DNA from 4 places in the Giesbergeria giesbergeri genome. Region 4 is predicted to be linked to each of the others. Evidence: predicted binding sites of a transcription regulator. Region 4 holds the regulator's gene; each other region holds the start of a gene.
What was found. The regulator sigma-54, encoded in region 4, starts transcription at its own class of promoters, with help from an activator protein. The targets are predictions, from matches to a motif close to TGGCANGNAANCTGCTTT.
Positions count from the first base shown of each region.

Region 1: a site for sigma-54 is predicted at 2,362-2,379, ahead of glnA (type I glutamate--ammonia ligase). Genes of this name have one in related genera too.
Region 2: a site for sigma-54 is predicted at 2,538-2,555, ahead of ACYVB2_RS08620 (TorF family putative porin). Genes of this name have one in related genera too.
Region 3: a site for sigma-54 is predicted at 1,372-1,389, ahead of ACYVB2_RS12705 (pilin). Genes of this name have one in related genera too.

Region 1 covers NZ_BAAGYJ010000001.1:267,288-272,306, reverse strand. Annotated here, with positions in the region: gene glnL (nitrogen regulation protein NR(II)) at 1-162, opposite strand, end outside; gene ACYVB2_RS01280 (hypothetical protein) at 159-674, opposite strand; gene glnA (type I glutamate--ammonia ligase) at 898-2,313, opposite strand; gene ACYVB2_RS01270 (competence/damage-inducible protein A) at 2,457-3,275, opposite strand; gene ACYVB2_RS01265 (EI24 domain-containing protein) at 3,289-4,167, opposite strand; gene ACYVB2_RS01260 (FadR/GntR family transcriptional regulator) at 4,296-5,019, shown strand, end outside.
Region 2 covers NZ_BAAGYJ010000003.1:139,631-144,649, forward strand. Annotated here, with positions in the region: gene ACYVB2_RS08610 (ammonium transporter) at 1-1,351, opposite strand, end outside; gene glnK (P-II family nitrogen regulator) at 1,378-1,716, opposite strand; gene ACYVB2_RS08620 (TorF family putative porin) at 1,769-2,497, opposite strand; gene ACYVB2_RS08625 (YifB family Mg chelatase-like AAA ATPase) at 2,715-4,241, shown strand; gene ACYVB2_RS08630 (hypothetical protein) at 4,328-4,534, shown strand; gene ACYVB2_RS08635 (GspE/PulE family protein) at 4,553-5,019, shown strand, end outside.
Region 3 covers NZ_BAAGYJ010000008.1:125,021-130,039, reverse strand. Annotated here, with positions in the region: gene ACYVB2_RS12710 (tetratricopeptide repeat protein) at 1-1,337, shown strand, start outside; gene ACYVB2_RS12705 (pilin) at 1,442-1,867, shown strand; gene ACYVB2_RS12700 (FkbM family methyltransferase) at 1,987-4,185, shown strand; gene ACYVB2_RS12695 (glycosyltransferase) at 4,212-4,889, opposite strand; gene ACYVB2_RS12690 (DUF2919 family protein) at 4,886-5,019, opposite strand, start outside.
Region 4 covers NZ_BAAGYJ010000013.1:37,297-42,315, forward strand. Annotated here, with positions in the region: gene ACYVB2_RS14905 (SPOR domain-containing protein) at 1-633, shown strand, start outside; gene ACYVB2_RS14910 (thiol:disulfide interchange protein DsbA/DsbL) at 689-1,330, shown strand; gene lptA (lipopolysaccharide transport periplasmic protein LptA) at 1,429-2,067, shown strand; gene lptB (LPS export ABC transporter ATP-binding protein) at 2,064-2,846, shown strand; gene ACYVB2_RS14925 (RNA polymerase factor sigma-54) at 2,851-4,437, shown strand; gene def (peptide deformylase) at 4,452-4,991, opposite strand; gene ACYVB2_RS14935 (methyl-accepting chemotaxis protein) at 5,013-5,019, opposite strand, start outside.

The DNA of each region.
Region 1 (5,019 bases), on a different contig from region 4:
TTGGGCAAAGTCCATGCCTTCGAGGGTGCGGCGTGACAAACCTACCGTATCTTCGAGGGCTGCATTGGCAAACTGCACAGTACCATCGGGCCGCAACACGGCCACCAGCACCGACAACAAATCCAGCGACTGGAAGCGGCCAGTCAGTGCGGGAGCCTTCATTTGAGCCGTCCTATCTCACGCTGGATGCCTGCGATATCACTTTCGGTGCGGGCAATGTGGGCCTTGAGTTCTGCGGTGCGCTCGGCATAGCGTTGGGGGTTGCGCAAATCCAGTGCATTGCGTTCGGGGGCACCGTTGTTGTATTCTTTTTCCAAGTCTGCCAATCGGGTTTGGGCTTTGCGCAATTCGGCCTCCAAAATGGCGCGGGCATCTGAGTCGCGGGCACGCTGCTCGCCATTGTCTACGCGGGGGGCACCAGCCGGTGATGCCACTGGGGCGGGTTTGCTGGAGGTGGGGGCGGCAGTGCTGCTGCGTGGGCTGGCGGGGTTGGACTGCAATACGGTGACATTGCCCCCATCTACCGGTTTGCAGCCGCGCTCACGGGCTTGGTTGGCATTGTTGGTGTACTCATTGCCACAACGGTAGATGCGGTCCTGTGCCCCAGCAACCACAGGGGCTCCCAGAAGGGCGAACAGCAGGCCCGAGAGCCAGATGAAGCGTGTTTTTTTCATGAATTTTCTCGCCTGGAACATGCAGGGGGTATGCGCCAGAGTATCTGCGAAACACTCTCCTGCTCCAACGAACAAACCGCCGCGACACCCCGACAGCAGGTGGGATGTAGGCCAGCCGTACAGGTTCCGTGGCAGTGCATGATAGGGTGCGACCATGAAAAAAGGCGGTGTATATCACCGCCTTGTGTCTTGCATGTGGGCCAATAAGGCCCAGCATCAGAGTTTACAGCGAGTAGTACATGTCGTACTCGACCGGATGCACGGCCATGCGGAAGCGGGTCACTTCGCTCATCTTCAGCTCAATGTAGGCATCGAGCATGGAGTCGGAGAACACGCCACCCTTGGTCAGGAAGGCGCGGTCTTGGTCGAGGTGCTCCAGTGCTTGATCCAAGCTGTGGCACACGGTAGGCACCAGCTTGTCTTCTTCGGGGGGCAAATGGTACAAGTCCTTGGTGGCAGCTTCGCCGGGATGGATCTTGTTTTCCACGCCGTCCAGACCCGCCATCAGCAGGGCGGCAAAACCCAAGTAGGGGTTCATCAGTGGATCGGGGAAGCGGGCCTCGACGCGGCGACCCTTGGGGTTGGACACGTAGGGGATACGGATAGAAGCCGAGCGGTTTTTGGCCGAGTAGGCCAGCTTGACGGGGGCTTCAAAGTGGGGCACCAGGCGCTTGTAGCTGTTGGTGCCGGGGTTGGTGATGGCGTTCAGGGCGCGGGCGTGCTTGATGATGCCACCGATGTAGTACAGGGCAAAATCGCTCAGGCCCGCATAGCCGTCACCGGCGAACAGGTTTTTGCCGTCTTTCCAGACCGATTGGTGAACGTGCATGCCAGAGCCGTTGTCGCCGTGGTAGGGCTTGGGCATGAAGGTGGCGGTCTTGCCGTAGGCATTCGCCACGTTGTGGATCACGTACTTTTGCAGCATGGTCCAGTCGGCGCGCTCTACCAGCGTGCTGAACTTGGTACCGATTTCGTTTTGACCTGCGCCTGCCACTTCGTGGTGGAACACTTCGACTGGAATGCCCAAGGATTCGAGAATCAAAGACATTTCAGCGCGCATGTCTTGCGTGCTGTCGACGGGGGGCACAGGGAAGTAGCCGCCCTTGACGGTGGGGCGGTGACCACGGTTGCCGCCGTCGAGCTTGGCGCCGGTGTTCCAAGGGGCTTCGTATTCTTCGATTTCGTAGAAGGTGTTGTGTGGCTCGGTGCCCCAACGGATGCCATCAAAAATGAAGAATTCTGGCTCTGGCCCAAAGAAGGCGGTGTCGCCCAAACCAGATGCCTTCAGGTAGGCTTCTGCACGCTTGGCGATGGAGCGGGGGTCACGGTCGTACGACTTGCCATCGCTGGGCTCGATCACGTCACAGGTCAGCACCAGGGTGGGCTCTTCAAAGAAGGGGTCTACCACGGCAGTGTTGGGGTCGGGGATCAGTTGCATGTCGGAGGCTTCAATGCCTTTCCAACCAGCAATGGAGGAGCCATCAAAAGCATGGCCCGACGAGAACTTGTCTTCATCAAAATGCGACACCGGCACCGTGGTGTGGTGTTGCTTGCCACGGGTATCGGTGAAACGGAAGTCAACAAACTTGACTTCGTTTTCTTTCACCATGTTCATCACGTCCGCAACGGTCTTGGCCATCAGGTTCTCCTGGAAAAACGCTCGTTGAAAAAATGGATATGTCCGGTCAAAGCAGATTACATGCCAGCCACAACCCACATTGTGCCTGTTCGTGCCAAGGCAACGAGGCCGTTGTGGGGGCATTACTCGGCTTTTGACGATACTCAGAGATTGCGCACCAATTCGGGGCTGCATTTGGCACCAAATTGGTGCAGTCGTGCACGCAAATCGACCCAAGCGGCAGGTACGGCGGTAGCTGGGCCTTTGACGCCCAATTCAATATGGCGCCCATGTACGGGGTGATCCACACTGGGGAGACTGAACACGCGCACTTCAGGATGGGCCTGTTCGATCTGTTCCATCATAGGTGTCAGAGTGGCTTCTATCGCACCATAGACGAGCACAGAATGCTCGGTTTGTGGTGCTTGGTGGAACAGGTGGTGGTATTGCTGTTCTAGCACCCATTCCACCATCGGCCATGCCATGACTGGAAAGCCGGGCACAAAATGCACTGCACCACCGCTGGGCACGCTGCAACTGAAACCCGGAATTTTGTTGTATGGATTGGGAATGATGCGGGCGCCCACCGGAAACACGCCCATTTGCAGGCGTTGTATGTTGTCGGGGCGTTCTGGCTCGAATGGCACTCCCTGCTCTTGGGCTGTGTCTTGTATGCGTTCGCGGATCAGGGCGGCTGCTTGTGGGTGCAACTCCAGTGCTACGCCCAAGGCGCGGGCAGCGCATTGGCGGGTGTGGTCGTCGGGGGTGGCGCCAATGCCGCCAGTGCTGAACACCACGTCGCCTGACGCAAAGGCCCGCGCCAAAGTAGCGGTGATGCGGTCGGGGTCGTCTCCTACATACTCGGCATAAGACAGGGACAGTCCACGCGCTGCCAGCAGTTCGATGACTTTGCCCAGATGCTTGTCAGCACGCTTGCCCGAGAGGATTTCATCGCCAACGATGATGAGACCAAATTTTTGCATGGGGGTTGCTCTTTCAGGAAACGGGGGGAGGCAGCTGTTGTGTGCTCTCGGGGGGGCAGGTCACCACGGGCGGCTGCACGTCTGGCACAGGGGATGGCTGCTCGGCCCGCAATTGTTGCAGTGCTGCCAGACAAAAGTGCACAAACCACAATGACGAAAAGGCAAACACCAGTGCGTAAATCCAGATAGCCAAAGGCACCAAGATAAAGAAGGCTGCCACAAACAGCACCCCCGAAGCCCAGACAATGGCTGGTGCTGCCCCGAGGTAGCCACAGACTACTCCCATCAGCAGCAATGTCATGCGGTGGCGCCGCAGCAGTTCTTCGCATTCGGCTTTGCTGGCGTGTTCTGCCAACGCATCAAAGGCCATGACCCGGTAGGTCAGCCAGCCCCAGATCAGGGGCGGCAAAATCAGCACCAGTGGCGGAATCAACCACAGGGGCATGGACAGCAACAGCACCACCAGTGCCACCAGGGTGGAGCCTAGAGACCAGACCACGCTGTGCAGAAATGAGCCCCCGTGTTGGCGCTCCAAGGTTGGGAAACGCCTTTGTCCTACCAAGGAGACCAGCATGGGCGTCATGAGAAAAGCGACCGCCAAAAGGGACACCAGCACGATCAACGGGGTAAGCAGCACCACCACCAGCACGGGGGCCAACACGCCTGTGGCGTTGTGGAGTCCTTGTTGTTGCAGCCAAGCCCATAGCGGAGCCAGCCAAGTGCTGGCCTCTAGTGCCGCAGACATGGCCGCTATGGCACTACCCCAATAAAAGTAGCCTCCGCCTAGCGCCAATATGACCATCAAAGCCAGTGGCAAGACAGACCACGCTATCACACGGGGCAGCATGCAGTATGCCAAGGCACGGAAAAAGGAGTCCATGAGGAGAGCCATGCTTTCAAGGATACCTGTTGCGGGTCAGGAGGTCATGGGCATAGGGTTTTGCGCTGGGGTGAATAGGCACTCAATCTGGAGTTTAATGATATGTTGTCATACAACATAAACAGATTATCATTGCTGGTATGGAAAGTTCTACAAAGGGGTTTCCCTCCGTCACGCAGCCTAGCCATTTGCCTTTGCGTGGCAAATCTGGGCACAGTGGGCGCAATTTGGCTACCCTGCTGTTTGAGGAATACTCAAGCAAAATTCGCAACGGTTTGCTCAACGAGGGAGACAAGTTACCGACCGAGTCGGCCTTGGTGCGCACCTACGAGGTCAGTCGTACCGTGGTGCGAGAGGCGCTGTCACGTTTGCAGGCCGCTGGCTTGGCCGAGACGCGCCACGGCATTGGCACGTTTGTGCGTGCTTCGCAGGCGGCTCCCACGTTGTCTCTGAATGCAGAAGAACTCAGTGCCTCGGTAGATGTGATGGCCGTGCTGGAGTTGCGCATTGGCCTAGAAACTGAAAGTGCGGGATTGGCTGCGTTGCGACGCACTCCAGACCAGCTTGAGGGTATCAGGGCGGCCTTGTCTGCTTTTGAGCAGGCTTTTCAGCGCGGTGAAGACACGGTGGCCCACGACTTCACTTTTCATATTCGCATTGCAGAGGCTACGGGCAACCCTTATTTTGCCGACATTCTGCGCCACTTTGGCGCATTGCTTATTCCCCGCAAACGCATCGTTTCGCAGCCCCAGCGAGACCCTGATTATCTGCCCCGCGTCAACCGGGAGCATGATGAAATTTTGCGTGCCATAGAGCGCCAAGATGCGGAGTCGGCCCGCGCTGCAATACGCATCCATCTGACCA
Region 2 (5,019 bases), on a different contig from region 4:
TGTACGAGACAAACGACACCACACCAGACCAGACGATGGTCAGCAGCACGCCTTCAATCTGCACCCACAGTTGATGGCCCATCGAGAAGGTGTCGGGGGTCAGGCCGCCGGTGCCGCCCAGACTTTGCGAGGCAAACACTGCCGTCAGAATGGCACCCACAATACCGCCCAAGCCATGCACGCCAAAGACGTCAAAGGCATCGTCTACACGCAGCAGACGCTTGAGACCACCCACACCCCAGACGCAGATGGGGCCAACAATCAGGCCCATCACGATGGAGCCCATGGGGCCAACAAAACCAGCAGCCGGTGTAATGCAGACCAGACCAGCCACAGCACCCGAGGCGGCACCCAGCATCGAAGCCTTGCCCTTGTGCAGGGCTTCTACTGCCAACCAAGACAGGGTAGCGGCACCTGTGGCCAAGGTGGTGTTGATAAAGGCCAGACCGGCCGCACCGTTGGCAGCACCGGCAGAACCGGCGTTAAAGCCAAACCAACCCACCCACAGCAGAGAGGCACCCACCATTGTCAAGGTCAGGCTATGGGGGGTCAGGGCTTCTTTGCCGTAGCCAATGCGCTTGCCCACCATGTAGGCGCCCACCAGACCGGCCACACCGGCGTTGATGTGTACCACGGTGCCACCAGCAAAGTCGAGCGCGCCATCTTTAGCCAAGAAACCACCGCCCCAGACCATGTGTGCCACAGGCAGGTAGCTGAAGGTGAACCACAGCACTGCAAAAATCAGCACTGCAGAGAATTTGATGCGTTCGGCAAACGAGCCCACGATCAAAGCCACGGTGATAGCGGCAAAGGTGGATTGGAAGGCTACAAACACATACTCAGGAATCGTAGGCAACAGGCCCGAGAGCGTGTCGGGGGCAATGCCCTTGAGGAACAGTTTGTCCAATCCACCAATGAATAGGCCATCGCCAGTGAATGCCAAGGTGTAGCCATACACAGCCCAGAGCACCGTAATCATCGAGAAGATGACAAACACTTGCACTAGCACCGACAGCATGTTCTTGGAGCGGCCCAAGCCGCCGTAGAACAGGGCCAAGCCTGGGATGATCATCAAAATGACCAACAGGGTCGAGGTGAGCATCCAGGCGGTGTCACCAGAGTTGAGTGTGGGGGCCGGGGCTGCTGCAGCCTCAGGGGCCGCAGCTGCTTCAGCCACGGGAGCCGGGGCTGCTGCTGGAGCTGCTACGGCAGCGGCTGGCTCGGCGCTGGCAGTGGCAGCAGGAGCCACCACAGCCGCAGGCTCGGGGGCTGCCGCAGTTTGGGCAGAAGCGGGCAGCGCACTGACCAGCACACCCAAACCCAGCAAAACGGAGGCAAGTAGTTTTTTCATGGCAATCTCTCGCTATGGGGGTGGCCCTAGAGGGCTTCCGGGCCGGTTTCGCCAGTGCGGATACGAACCACCTGCTCTAGGGGCGAGACAAAAATCTTGCCGTCGCCAATCTTGCCGGTGCGGGCTGCGGTCTCGATGGCCTCGATGGTGCGCTCGACCAGATCGTCAGCAATGGCTGCTTCGAGCTTGACCTTGGGCAGGAAGTCGACCACGTATTCGGCACCCCGATACAGTTCGGTGTGGCCCTTTTGCCGGCCAAAGCCCTTGACCTCGGTCACTGTGATGCCTTGCACGCCGATGTCCGAGAGCGCCTCGCGCACCTCGTCGAGCTTGAAGGGCTTGATGATGGCAGTCACCATTTTCATCGGTTTTTCTCCAGAAAAAGGGCGCGCCGGGGCGCCCACGGGGGTTATGGGGTTAGAGCGTCTTGGTCAGAGTGACGAGCAGACGGGCCTTGTTGACATCGCCAAAATAGGCTTTCTTGTTGGCACCCACTACAGCAGCACCCAGCGACAGGCCACTGCCCAAGTCATAGGCACCACCCACGCTGTAGTCCACATAGTTGGGAACGCCCAAATCTTTGATGTCGCTGGAGAAGCGAGTAAAGCCCACCGAGGCCTTGAAGGTGACGCTGGGCATCACTTCTTTGGCAAAGGCCACGTTCAGGTAGCCAGTGTTGCGGCCCCGATTGCCAGAGCCTTTGGCACCAGCCCAGCCGAAATAGTCTTTAGAGACGGTGTGCGAGTATTTGGCGGTGACGGGGCCAAAAGTGGCAGCACCGTAGAGTTCGGTGGTGTTGCCCACGCTGTTGCCCGGATACAAATAGGCCAGCGCCCCTACGTCCATATCGACATCACCTGCCTTGAACTTGTAGCCGCCGTACACGTCCACTTCCAGCGAGTTGCCGTTGAGCCAGTCTACGCTGGAGTTCCAGTTGCCGACATACCAGCCGGTGTCACCAAAGGCATAGTCAAAACCACCTTGCAGCGCAGGCTTGACGGCTTTGCTGCGGCTGGCGTCCTGATCTTGACCACGGAACTTATAGTTGGTGGTCAGGCTCAGGTTGCCGGTGACTTGGGCGCTGGCCAGCAGGGGCAGCGCGCAGGCCAAAGCGACGCCGAGGGTTTTGAGGGATGCTGCAATCATGGTTCCTCCAGTGGGGATGGTTGAATGGTTCGGTACTCTCCAAGCACAGAGCGTGCCAACTTGCCTGACTTCCAAGGGGCGATGGTGGGCAGTAGCCGCCACTGTTGCAGTGACAATATGGCAACGCCAAGATGGATGCACTTTTTTGGTGCAGTCCGATGCTGCCGTTGGGGGGCAAGATCTGGCCCTACCGCACCTGTCTGGGGAGAATGAGCAAATGAGTCTTGCGCTAGTGCAAAGTCGTGCCCTGTTGGGCTTGCAGGCTCCACCTGTGACGGTGGAGGTGCATCTGGCCAATGGCCTGCCCAGTTTCACGTTGGTGGGGCTGGCAGATGTGGAGGTTAAAGAGGCCCGAGAGCGTGTGCGTTCGGCGCTCCAGAATGCGGGGCTGGAGTTTCCGCACAACAAGCGCATTACGGTCAATCTGGCCCCGGCAGACTTGCCCAAAGATTCGGGGCGGTTTGATTTGCCCATTGCTTTGGGCATCTTGGCTGCCAGTGGCCAAATTGATGCTGCGCGGCTGGCAGGGTATGAGTTTGCGGGCGAGTTGTCGCTATCGGGCCAATTGCGGCCTGTGCGGGGGGCATTGGCCACCAGTTTGGCTTTGCATACCGGGCAGGTGCAGGCGCGGCTGGTATTGCCGCCGGGCAGCGCCGAGGAGGCGGCGTTGGTGCCCCATGCCCAGGTCTACCGTGCGCGCCATTTGCTGGATGTGGTGCAACAGTTTTTGCCGCAGGGCAGCGTGCCCCCTGCTGAGGGCGAGGGGTGGGCACGCATGGGTGCCCAGCCTGTACAAGGTGAGGCTGTGGGTGCAGATTTGGCCGACGTCAAAGGACAGGTGGGTGCCCGCCGGGCGCTGGAAATTGCGGCTGCCGGGGGGCACAGTTTGTTGCTGTTGGGGCCGCCAGGCTCGGGCAAATCGATGCTGGCGCAGCGTCTGGCGGGGGTGTTGCCCGCCATGTCGGTCGATGAAGCCTTGCAAAGTGCTGCGGTAGCCAGTTTGGCGGGGCGCTTTGCGCTGGAACGCTGGGGGCAGCGCCCCACCTGCAGCCCACACCACACAGCCAGTGCGGTGGCACTGGTGGGCGGAGGCTCGCCACCGCGTCCAGGCGAGATCTCGCTGGCTGATCATGGGGTTCTGTTTCTGGATGAGTTGCCCGAGTTCTCGCGCACGGCCCTAGAGGCGCTGCGCGAACCGCTGGAGAGCGGACAAATCACGATTGCCCGTGCAGCCCAGCGGGCGCAGTTTCCCGCCCGTTTTCAATTGGTCGCAGCCATGAACCCCTGCCCCTGCGGTTATCTGGGGGCAGCCCACCGCGCCTGCCGCTGCACCCCAGATCAGGTGGCCCGTTATCAGGGCAAGCTCAGTGGCCCTTTGCTCGATCGTATTGATCTGCATGTGGAAGTGCCGACATTGCCTGCACAAGACCTCTTGGGCACGCCATCGGGCGAATCCAGTGCCGCAGTGCGGGCGCGCGTGGTGCAGGCGCGGGGTCGGGCGGTACAACGCCAGGGGTGTACCAACCAAGCATTGCAGGGGCAGGCGATAGACACACATTTGCTGCTAGAGCCTGCGGCGGCCCAATTTCTGCAACAGGCTGCCGCCCGGTTGGGCTGGTCGGCACGGGCCATGCACCGTGCCCTGCGGGTGGCCCGCACCATTGCCGATTTGGCCGGGGCGCAGCATACCCAAGTCGGTCATGTGGCAGAAGCCATGCAGTACCGGCGCGGGATGCACCACTGATGTGCCGTGGTAGTTTTGCCGTGGTGCTTTGGCTCGCCCCTGTGCATACTGCTTTTTCATCGCCTGATTGGATGTGTTTTTGAACCATGACGCCTGTCTCTTCTCCCCCACCAGGAACCGTATCCACTGAGGTGGTCGCCATTGACTGGCCCTTGCCGCCCGGTGGCGGCTATGTCCATGCCCCAGCCAGCCCCGAAGGGTTGAGTTGCCACATGGAGGCGATCAATGGGCAGGTGCGCAGCCTGTTGCTGGTGTCGGCCAATGAGGCCGGACGGTTTTTTCTGGTGCAGTAGCCCCCAGCACGCACCACCATGACCCTGCGCTTTGCGATGGTGCGTCGCCTGTGGTTGAGCAAGACGCTGCAAGCAACCACGGCCACGCCAGCGATAGACCGGCCCAGTCGCTTCTTGTTGACTCTGCGCCATGCTGATTTGGTGCAGGGCCAAACCGTGGGGCATGTAGAAAACGGTATGGGCTTGTTTTTGTTTCAGCCTTTGGAGGGGAATGGGCCGCTGGAATGTGTTTTTTACCCCCGCGAGGCCTATCAGAAGGTGCAATGGTTGGAGCCGGTGCCAGAAGCGGCCAGCCCCACGCCCGAACCTGTAGCTGCTGCACCTTCTGCACCGCCAGCACCAACCCCAGCACAGGAGGAGCCAACCTCCCTGTCCTCCTCGTTGTCGGGCAATGCAATTGTCGATCCCGAGCAACTCTTGGTGGCACTGGAGCAGCAGGCCCGTATGCCAGTGGTTCGCATTGGTGAGGCCTTGACGGCGCTGGG
Region 3 (5,019 bases), on a different contig from region 4:
AAGCACTTGATGCCTACAAAACTGCTTTATCATTTTCTGATGAAAAGCATGAAAATCTAATTAACCTACAAATTGCCCAAACACTGCATGCCCTAAGATCTTGGCCAGATGCAGTGGATGCGTACAAAAAGGTTTTATCCAAAGACCCAGAAAACGTCACCGCCTGGACCGCTTTAGGTCATGTTGAGCTGGTACAAGACAATGATGCATCTGCTCTAATAGCCTACATTAAAGCCCGAGAGATTTGCGAGAAAAATTCCATCCCAATCCCATTAACACTAGAGCTACATTTAGCAATGTGTTACCAATATAGTGCCAGATGGAACGAAGCCTTAATTTTATATAGAAAGCTTCACACTCAATACCCCAAAGATTCTAATGTATCTTGGTATCTTTCACAATGCGAACTAGCAATGGGCAATTGGGAGAGAGGATGGGAATTTTATGGATCACGTTTTCTGACCAAAGCATCATCATGGCGAGCGATGCCATTTGCAATATGGCATGGAGAAGAGGCATTGAATAAAACCCTTCTTGTCTTGGCAGATCAAGGCTTGGGAGACGAGATTATGTTTTCTTCTTGTGTTTTAGAAGCAAAGAAACGTGTAGGGCATCTTATATTAGAATGCGAGCCTCGTCTAGAAAAGTTATTTATTCGGTCATTTTCAGGAATTTCTGTAGTTGCCTCAGAGCGCGAGCGAAGCACACGTTGGTTAAAAGATTATCCACAACCAGACTTTCAAATTGCCTCAGGTGATTTACCCGCTTTATTTCGTCAAAATAGAAATAAATTTCCAGATCATCATGGCTATTTAAAAGCAGATCCCGATCGAATAGCTTATTGGGCCAATCGGTTAAATGATTGTGGCCCAGGAGTAAAAATAGGAATATCTTGGCGTGGTGGAGTACCTTTAACGCGAGGTCGCGTACGCAGTACAACAGCACAAGATTGGAAGAGTATTCTTAATACACCCAACTGCCAATTCATTAATTTGCAGTATGGCAACTATCAAGAAGATTTGGCAGAATTCTCCAGCCTAGCACCAGGCAGAGTGCATGATTTTCCTGAAGTTATACCAGACTATGATGAAACTGCTGCATTAGTGATGGCGCTTGACTTGGTCATCACAGTTTGCACTTCCATTGTCCACCTAAGTGGAGCCTTGGGAAAAGAAGTCTGGGTGCTGGTGCCACATGTGCCTGGATGGCGCTATCAAGCATCTGGTAACAGTATGCCTTGGTATCCATCAGCACACCTGTTCCGTCAAACCGATGCAGGAAACTGGAAAGATGCTTGCCAAAATTTGTCATTTGCACTCCAAAAAAGACAAAAATGACAGAGAAAATCTGCTTAACCTCAGCAAATTGGGGTGGCCCAGATTTTGCTTAATAGGATTGGCAGCCTGTGGTGGGTTGCATTTTATGAATTAGGAGTCGTAACATGAAACGTACTTTGCAACAGGGTTTTACCCTGATTGAACTGATGATTGTGGTGGCGATCATTGGTATTCTGGCTGCTGTAGCTTTGCCCGCTTACCAAGATTACACTTTGCGCGCCAAGGCGTCTGAGTTGTTGTTGGCTGCATCTTCTGCTCGCACAGCAATTACCGAAGCATCGCAAAATTCCAACGGTATTTCGGCCACTGGTGTCGAATCTCCTGGCGTTGCAGGCAAGGTTAGTGCCGCAGATGTTTCTGACGCTAACGGTGTTATCACTATTAACGGTCGGGATTCCGAATTTGCCGGTGCCGGTACCGCAGTGGTTGTTACTTTGACTCCTTCCTGGAACTCTACTGGTAAGACTGTGGTTTGGTCTTGTGGCGTTACCCCCGCAAAGCTGGAACCTTCTTCTTGCCGTCAAGACTGATATTGAACTAATCTGCTCCCTTATATCAGGGATGTCAAATAATAAAAGCCTACTCGATTTCTACCGAGTGGGCTTTTTTATTTCTACACATTAATAAATATTATTTCCATTTAAATATTATGCTGCGCAACGTCTTGGCCTCCGTATTTCAATCATCAGAAAACAAAAATACTCAGAATGAAAAGTCAAAGACAATTTCTCATGAATACGCTCAACTGAATGCGCAGTTACATTTAGAAAGATCAGATTATGGAACCAGTGGAAGACAATGGGCCACTACAGTTCAATATTTGCTACAGCAATCCAAATCAAGCTCTGTTCTTGATTACGGTTGTGGCAAACAAACATTAGCCCAGTCTTTACCTGATATAAAAATATTGGGGTTTGATCCAGCCATTCCGGGATTAGATAAACCTCCAATGCCGAGTGACTTACTGGTCTGTACAGATGTACTGGAGCATGTAGAGCCAGAATTTATTGATCATGTTCTAGATGATCTAAGTCGTCTCACAAAAAAAATTGCTTTGATCACTGTGGCAACACGGCCAGCAGTGAAGAAACTGGCTGATGGCCGAAACGCACATTTGACTGTTCAACCTTTTTCTTGGTGGCAAGATCGCTTTGAAAAGAGGTTTGATATTATTGGCATCAAAGAGCAGCCCGGATTTGAGTTTGCCTTGATATTAAGAGGATTGAATTTTCAAGAATCAATAATTATCCCAGAAGATTTTAAGCCTTTCTCAAAGAAAGAAGAAGAAAGTAACACAACCCCATCCGAATCATCACGAAAGATTCCAGTTGGAGTAGTAAAACACGGCGACAATAAAATCCTGTTTACTACGCCCAATCAAATGACGGCTTGGCGCGTTAATAGCTTTTATGAAAAAGAGCCTCACACTGTTCGTTGGTTAGAATCGATCCCTAAAGATTCAGTTTTTCTGGACATAGGGGCGAATGTTGGTATGTATAGCATTTTTGCAGCAGTAGTTTCTCAAGCAAAAGTCTATGCCTTTGAGCCTGAAAGCCAAAACTACGCTGCTTTGAATCAAAACATTTCAATAAATAAATTGAGTGAGAAATTATTAGCCTTTCCCTTGGCAATATCAAATAAAACTGGTGCAGATAAACTATTTCTCTCAGGATTTGACACAGGAGGATCGTGCCATAGTTTTGGTGCAGATGTTGGATTTGATCTGAAACCTCGTGGCCATGCTTTTGTTCAAGGTGCTTTTTCCACCACGATTGACGAGTTAGTTGCTACTGGAACTCTGCCTATTCCAGATTTTGTCAAAATCGATGTTGATGGTTTTGAGCACAAAGTCATTGAAGGCGCTCAGAAAACCTTAAAAGATCCTAAAGTCAAAAGCGTCATCATTGAATTAAACACAAAATTACCAGAGCATAAAGCTGCGGCAGAAATGCTAGAAAAACTTGGATTCTTCTATGACAATGACCAAGTAATGCATGCGCAAAGAAAATCAGGGGCATTTGAAGGGGTTGCAGAATTTATCTTTTGGAAAAACAAAAAAGAAATTAGCAATCTCACCACAGAACGTGCTCTGGGAATTCCTACCAGCATGCAAGCACGGGCAGTGATGAATTATGCCATTGACAAAATACTGTCAACAGCTATAGCCGATGATCCATTTCCATATTTGGTAGTGGATAACATATTCCCACCTGATTACTATCAGCAAATTTTGGCAAATTTCCCAGGCTTGGATGCCGTACGGCCTTTAAGTGAATCTGGAAGAGTACAAAAGGGATCTTACAAAGAAAGATTGACTGTTTTATTTAATCCAGAAGATTTTTCCAGAATGTCTCCTAAGCAAATTGAGTTCTGGTCAGAATTTGCAAGCTGGCTATACTCAGAAGCATTTTTGAGTGCTGTTATATTCAAGTTCCGCCAAACTCTTGAATCCAGAATTTCAAACATCATTAATGCTGAAGGAAAAATCAACGTTCGTGGCGATGCGCTCTTGGTCAATGATCAAACAAATTATGCTATTGGGCCACATACAGATGCCCCTCATCGATTAGTCACTTTCTTATTCTATATGCCAGAGAATGATAAAGATCGCGACTTAGGAACTTCTATTTATCTACCGAAAAAAGAAGGATTCACTTGCTGGGGAGGCCCACATTATCCGCATGATCAATTCGATTTAGTGGATACTGTGGAGTTTTTACCCAACCGATTGCTTATGTTTCCAAAAACGGAAAAAACATTTCATGGGGTTGAGCCTGTACTACGAGAGGGCGTTAATAGGAAATTGTTGATCAACAACATTAGAATTCTTAACAAAACGACCCACTAAATAAAAAAAGCCCAAATGGGCTTTTTTTATTCTCTCTGATCCACTCTGAGCATCATCTCTTTTTCATTCAGCCATTGATCAGAATACTCGCAGCCTATATACTCATTAAAATACGGGCCGCCTAATGTAAAGTGAACATTGGACGCCTGCGAATTAGGGGCATCATAATCTACAAGATGGTTCCATTCTGGCGGTAGCGATCCAATCATGGCATCATCATCCAGCCACTTAAATTGGTGCAACTCCAGTCCACTGGCATTATTCACATACTCAGGGGTTAAGGCCCGACACTTTGCATTATTGAAGAGCATGACGCTACTCCAATTCTTTTTTGCATAAGGTGTTTGAGGGGCACCCAAGAATTTGATGGTTTCTTTGGGCTGATGGTTGTGCTGCACACACATCACTGCATATTTATCATCGCGCAACGCCCACAACTTGGCAATATCATCTTGCACCAGCATGTCACAGTCCATAAAAAGTGACCAGCCCTCATACCCACTCAGGTAAGGTGTCAGGAAGCGTGAAAAAGAAAACTGTGTAGACTGCAGCGGATTAGACTCACGCCACATCAATCCCTGAAGATTATTCAGTGCCAGCGGCGTAAAACTGACAGGGAGGCTCGATCGAGCCAAAATACTATGGGTTAAAACATGCCACGCAACGGTTTCGCGGGGATCAAAACCAATAAATATCCGAATCATAGCGCCGCCTTTTTCTCTACAGAAGGAAAATCTTCAAACAGATGGGTAAAAAATGGGTCTTTATAAATGCTGTAGATGATGGCTATATCTAACAAACTACAGCTTGCCAAGAATAATTCTGGCCAACGGC
Region 4 (5,019 bases):
TATGTCACCAAAGTGCCGGTGCCTTTTTTGAACAAAGGCGCGGTTCGGGGCACTGAACAAGACGCCGCCGAAAATGAGAAAAATAAAGACTGGGATCCAAACGCCCCACTTTACGGCAAGAATCCGGCCCGTCCAGCCGTGGTGGAGTCTGCGCCTGTGGTGGCACCGCCATCGGCCGCCGAGCCTGTGGCCAAACCCAGTGCGACCGAGTCTAAGCCCACCCCTGAGGGGGCAGCCGATTCCAAGACGGCCCCCAAGCCCGAGACTAAAGCCGACAGTAAGGCCGAGGCTAAGCCCGATGCCAAGGCCAACACCAGTGCCAGTGCCGACCCGTTGGGCGACTTGGCCAAGAGCAGAGCCAACGCCACGGCCAACGCCACCAGCACGGCAGATGACGCTTTTACCTACTTCCTCCAGACAGGGGCATTTGGCAGCCAAACTGATGCAGAAGCACAGCGCGCCAAGCTGGCCATGATGGGCTGGGAGGCTCGCGTCAGTGAGCGTGAACAGAATGGCCGCACGGTGTTTCGCGTACGGGTGGGCCCATTTGGCAAACGTGGTGATGCAGAGCAGCTCAAAGAAAAATTGGATGGTGCTGGCGTGGATTCGGCCTTGGTGCGTGTGCAACGCTGAACTTTTGTAGGCAGATACTGCTCAGACCCTCCACCGCAATAAGGAGTACCTTTTGATGAAACGCCGTGATTTTTCCCTGACTGCTGCCCTGGCGCTGGCTGCACCTTTGCTGCCGCTGTCGGCCCAAGCGCAGGGGGCTGCGCCCAAAGAAGGCAAGGATTACAACAAACTGGCCAAACCAGTGGCTTCTGATGTACCTGCAGGCAAGGTGGAGGTGTTGGAGTTCTTCTGGTACAGCTGCGGTCATTGCCACACCTTTGAACCCATGTTTCATAACTGGATCAAGGCAGCGCCAGCCAATTTGGTGGTGCGCCGCGTGCCGGTGGCCTTCAATGCCAGCTTTGTGCCAGCGCAAAAGTTGTATTACACCTTGGAAGGCCTGGGCAAAGTCGAGGCTCTGCATGCCCGTGCGTTTCGCGCCATTCATGTGGAAAAGCAGAAGCTGGCCAAGGACGACGACATCATGGCCTGGGCTGCCAAGCAGCCCGAATTGGACATGGCCAAATTCAAAGAGATGTACCAGTCCTTCAGCGTGGCTAACCAAGTGCGCCGCGCCACGCAATTGCAAGAAGCCTATGGGGTTGAAGGCACGCCATCTATGGGGGTGGCAGGCCGCTACTACACCGATGGCACGATGGCCGGTGGCTTGCAAGCCATGTTGCAGGTGGTCAACCACCTGACAACGGTCAAGGGTTGAGCCATCCCCCTTTCGTCTGCAACCACGGCCCGCTTTGGCGGGCTTTTTTGTGGCTGGCAGGCATCGCTACAATCGCCGCAAGATTCGTGCCTTTTTTGATGAACCGCCTCTTCACGCTCCCCCTGCTCGCCTGTTTGGCTGCTGCCCCGTTCACGCTGGCGCACGCTGAAAAGGCCGACCGCCATCAGCCCATGAACATTGAGGCCGATGCCCTGCGCCATGACGAATTGCAGCAAACCAGCGTGTTTACGGGCCGTGTGGTTCTGACCAAAGGTACCATCGTGCTGCGGGGTGAGCGTCTGGAAGTGCGCCAAGATGCCGATGGTTATCAGTCTGGTACCGTCACGGCGGCAGCAGGCCAACGGGCGTTCTTCCGACAAAAGCGTGATACCGCACCCGGCGCCCCTGAAGAATTTGTCGAGGGCGAAGGCGAACGCATTGAATACAACGGCCACAACGACACCGTGCGCCTATTGCGCCGTGCCGAGTTGCGCCGTTACCAAGGGGCCAAGTTACAAGATGAACTCACGGGGGCGGTGATCGTTTACAACAACCTGACGGATGTGTTCAGTGTGGATGGTCAGCAGCGCAGCCCTGAGGGGGCGTCAGCAACGTCGGGCGGACGTGTGCGTGCCATACTGGCTCCAAAGGCGACTACAGCTCCGGCCTCTCCTGTGGCACCTGCTTCTGCTCTGCCTTTGCGCCCCAGTTCTGCACTGGGTACTGACAAGCCATGAGTGCCGCACCCGCGCATGCCACCACCGAGGCAGCTACGGATAGCCGATTGGAGGTGCTGCATTTAGCCAAGTCTTATGGCAGCCGCCAGGTGGTCAAGGACGTATCGCTGGTTGTGCAAAAAGGCGAGGTAGTCGGTCTGCTGGGCCCCAATGGTGCAGGCAAGACCACTTCGTTTTATATGATCGTTGGTTTGTTGCCCAGCGATGGGGGTGATATTCGCATTGATGGGCAGTCGGTGGTGCGTATGCCTATCCATAAGCGTTCACGTCTGGGGTTGTCTTACCTACCGCAGGAAGCGTCTATCTTTCGCAAACTCACGGTACAAGAAAACGTGCGTGCCGTACTGGAGTTGCAACAAAATGCCGCGGGTCAGTCTTTGAGCAAGGCCGAAGTTGAGCAGCGTTTGCAGTCTTTGTTGGAAGAGCTGCGTGTCGACCATCTGCGAGACTCTCCTGCGCTTGCATTGTCTGGCGGCGAGCGGCGCCGGGTCGAGATTGCCCGTGCCTTGGCCACGCAGCCGCGTTTTATCCTGTTGGATGAGCCTTTTGCAGGCATCGACCCGATTGCCGTGATTGAAATTCAGCGCATCATCGGTTTTTTGAAAGCGCGCGGCATTGGCGTGCTCATTACCGACCACAACGTGCGCGAAACGCTGGGCATTTGTGACCACGCCTGCATCATCAGTGATGGTCGGGTGTTGGCACAGGGGACGCCTTCCGAGATTGTCAACAACGCCGAGGTGCGTCGGGTGTACCTGGGCGAACATTTCCGTATGTGAGCCGATGAAACCTGGCCTGTCTCTGCGTGTATCGCAGCACCTGACCCTGACGCCGCAGTTGCAGCAGTCTATTCGGCTGTTGCAGCTCTCGACGTTGGAGTTGGGCCAGGAAGTCGAGCAGATGCTGGCGGACAACCCCTTTTTGGAGCGCAACCCCGACGAAGCCTCGCGCGAGGAGTTTGGTTTGGCGCAGGCCGACACGCCCCCGCCAGAGGAGCCATATGCCGACTGGGCAGCCCCTGTGAGCAGCACCAGCAGTGCAGACAGCAGTCAGGCCACATTGACAGAGGCAGAGCAGGGCAACAGTGACAGCAGCAGCACCGAAGTGCTGGACTGGGAGGGCGATGGCAGTGTGGACATGGCCCCGGACGATAGTGAATGGGGTGGCGATGCCCCGGCCTGCAGCCGTGGCACTGACGAAGAAATGGATGTCAGTGCCACAGATTTGGCACATGGTCATGAATCACTGGCGGCATTCTTGCACCGACAAACGGTGGGTTTGCGCTTGTCTCCAGAGGATAAAGCCGCACTGTATTTTCTGATCGAATCACTCAACGAAGACGGTTATCTGGAGGATTCGCTGGAATCTTTGGCTCAAGGGTTGGCGGGTGAAGAGCACAGCGATGACATAGAGGAGCTGCTGCACCATTTCACGGTGGCCTTGCACTTGCTGCAAACGCTGGAGCCAACTGGTGTGGGGGCTCGCCACTTGGCTGAATGCTTGACACTGCAACTGGCAGCATTGGCCGCACATCCTGCGCCTGCCATCCCGCCTGAGACCATTGCATTGGCGCTGCGCATTTGCCAGCAGCCGCTGGAAGGGCTGGCCCGCCGCGATGTGCGCCGCTTGGCCCAAACCTGTGGGGCCACCGAGGAGCAAACCCGTGCAGCAATGGCCTTGATTGCCCGGCTGGAGCCGCGTCCGGGGCGGCCCTTTATCTCGGTAGAGCGCAACGCCATCATCCCAGACGTGCTGGTGCGCCGCATGGGGCATGGTCAGGCGGGGCACCAGTTCAGTGTGCAACTCAACCCCGAAGTGATGCCACGCCTGCGCATCCACGACATTTATGCGGGTGCCTTGCGTGGCCGTCGCCAAGACGAAGGCCATCAGGCTTTGCAACAGCGTTTACAAGAGGCCCGCTGGTTTATCAAAAACATTCAGCAGCGGTTTGACACTATCTTGCGGGTGTCACAAGCCATTGTGGAGCGCCAAAAGAATTTCTTTGTGCATGGCGAGTTGGCCATGCGTCCGCTGGTGCTGCGCGACATTGCCGACGAGCTGGGCCTGCACGAGTCCACAATCTCGCGGGTGACCACAGCCAAATACATGGCTACCCCCCAGGGTACTTACGAGCTGAAATACTTTTTTGGCTCGGGCTTGGGCACTGACAGTGGTGGCAATGCCTCCAGCACGGCTGTGCGCGCGTTGATCAAGCAGTTTATTGCTGCCGAGAACCCCGCCAAGCCCTTGTCGGACAACCAATTGGCTGAAATGCTCAAAGAGCAGGGCATTGAGTGTGCCCGTCGCACGGTGGCTAAATACCGTGAAGGATTAAAAATCCCCACGGCCACGCTGCGCAAAACGCTGTAGCGAGGCGGTGGGGGTTAATCGTTGGCGTCGGCCTGCAGTTCGGGAAACAGCACTTCGGTAAAGCCGAGCTGGCGCAAATCAGACATCCGTTGCGGATACAGGGTGCCTATCAGGTGGTCACACTCATGTTGCACCACTCTGGCGTGAAAGCCTTCGGCGATGCGCTCTATGGGCTGGCCCAGCACGTCCATGCCGGTGTAACGGATGCGGCTCCAGCGGGGCACCCGGCCCCGCAGCCCTGGCACCGACAGGCAGCCCTCCCAGTCCTCGGCTTGGGCGGCATCCAGCGGGGTAATCACGGGGTTGATCAACACAGTGGGGGGCACCAAGGGGCGATCTGGGTAACGCGGATTGGGCAAGTGCGAGCCAAAGACCACCACCTGCAAATGGACGCCAATTTGTGGCGCTGCCAACCCGGCACCATTGGCCGCCTGCATGGTGTCGTGCAAGTCCGTTACCAACTGGTGCAGCACTGGGGTGTTGAAGGCCGTAACAGGCTGGGCCGTGCGCCACAGGCGCGGGTCGCCCATTTTCAAGATGGTGTGGATGGTCATGGTCGATGCCGGTATGGGCTGTTAGCGT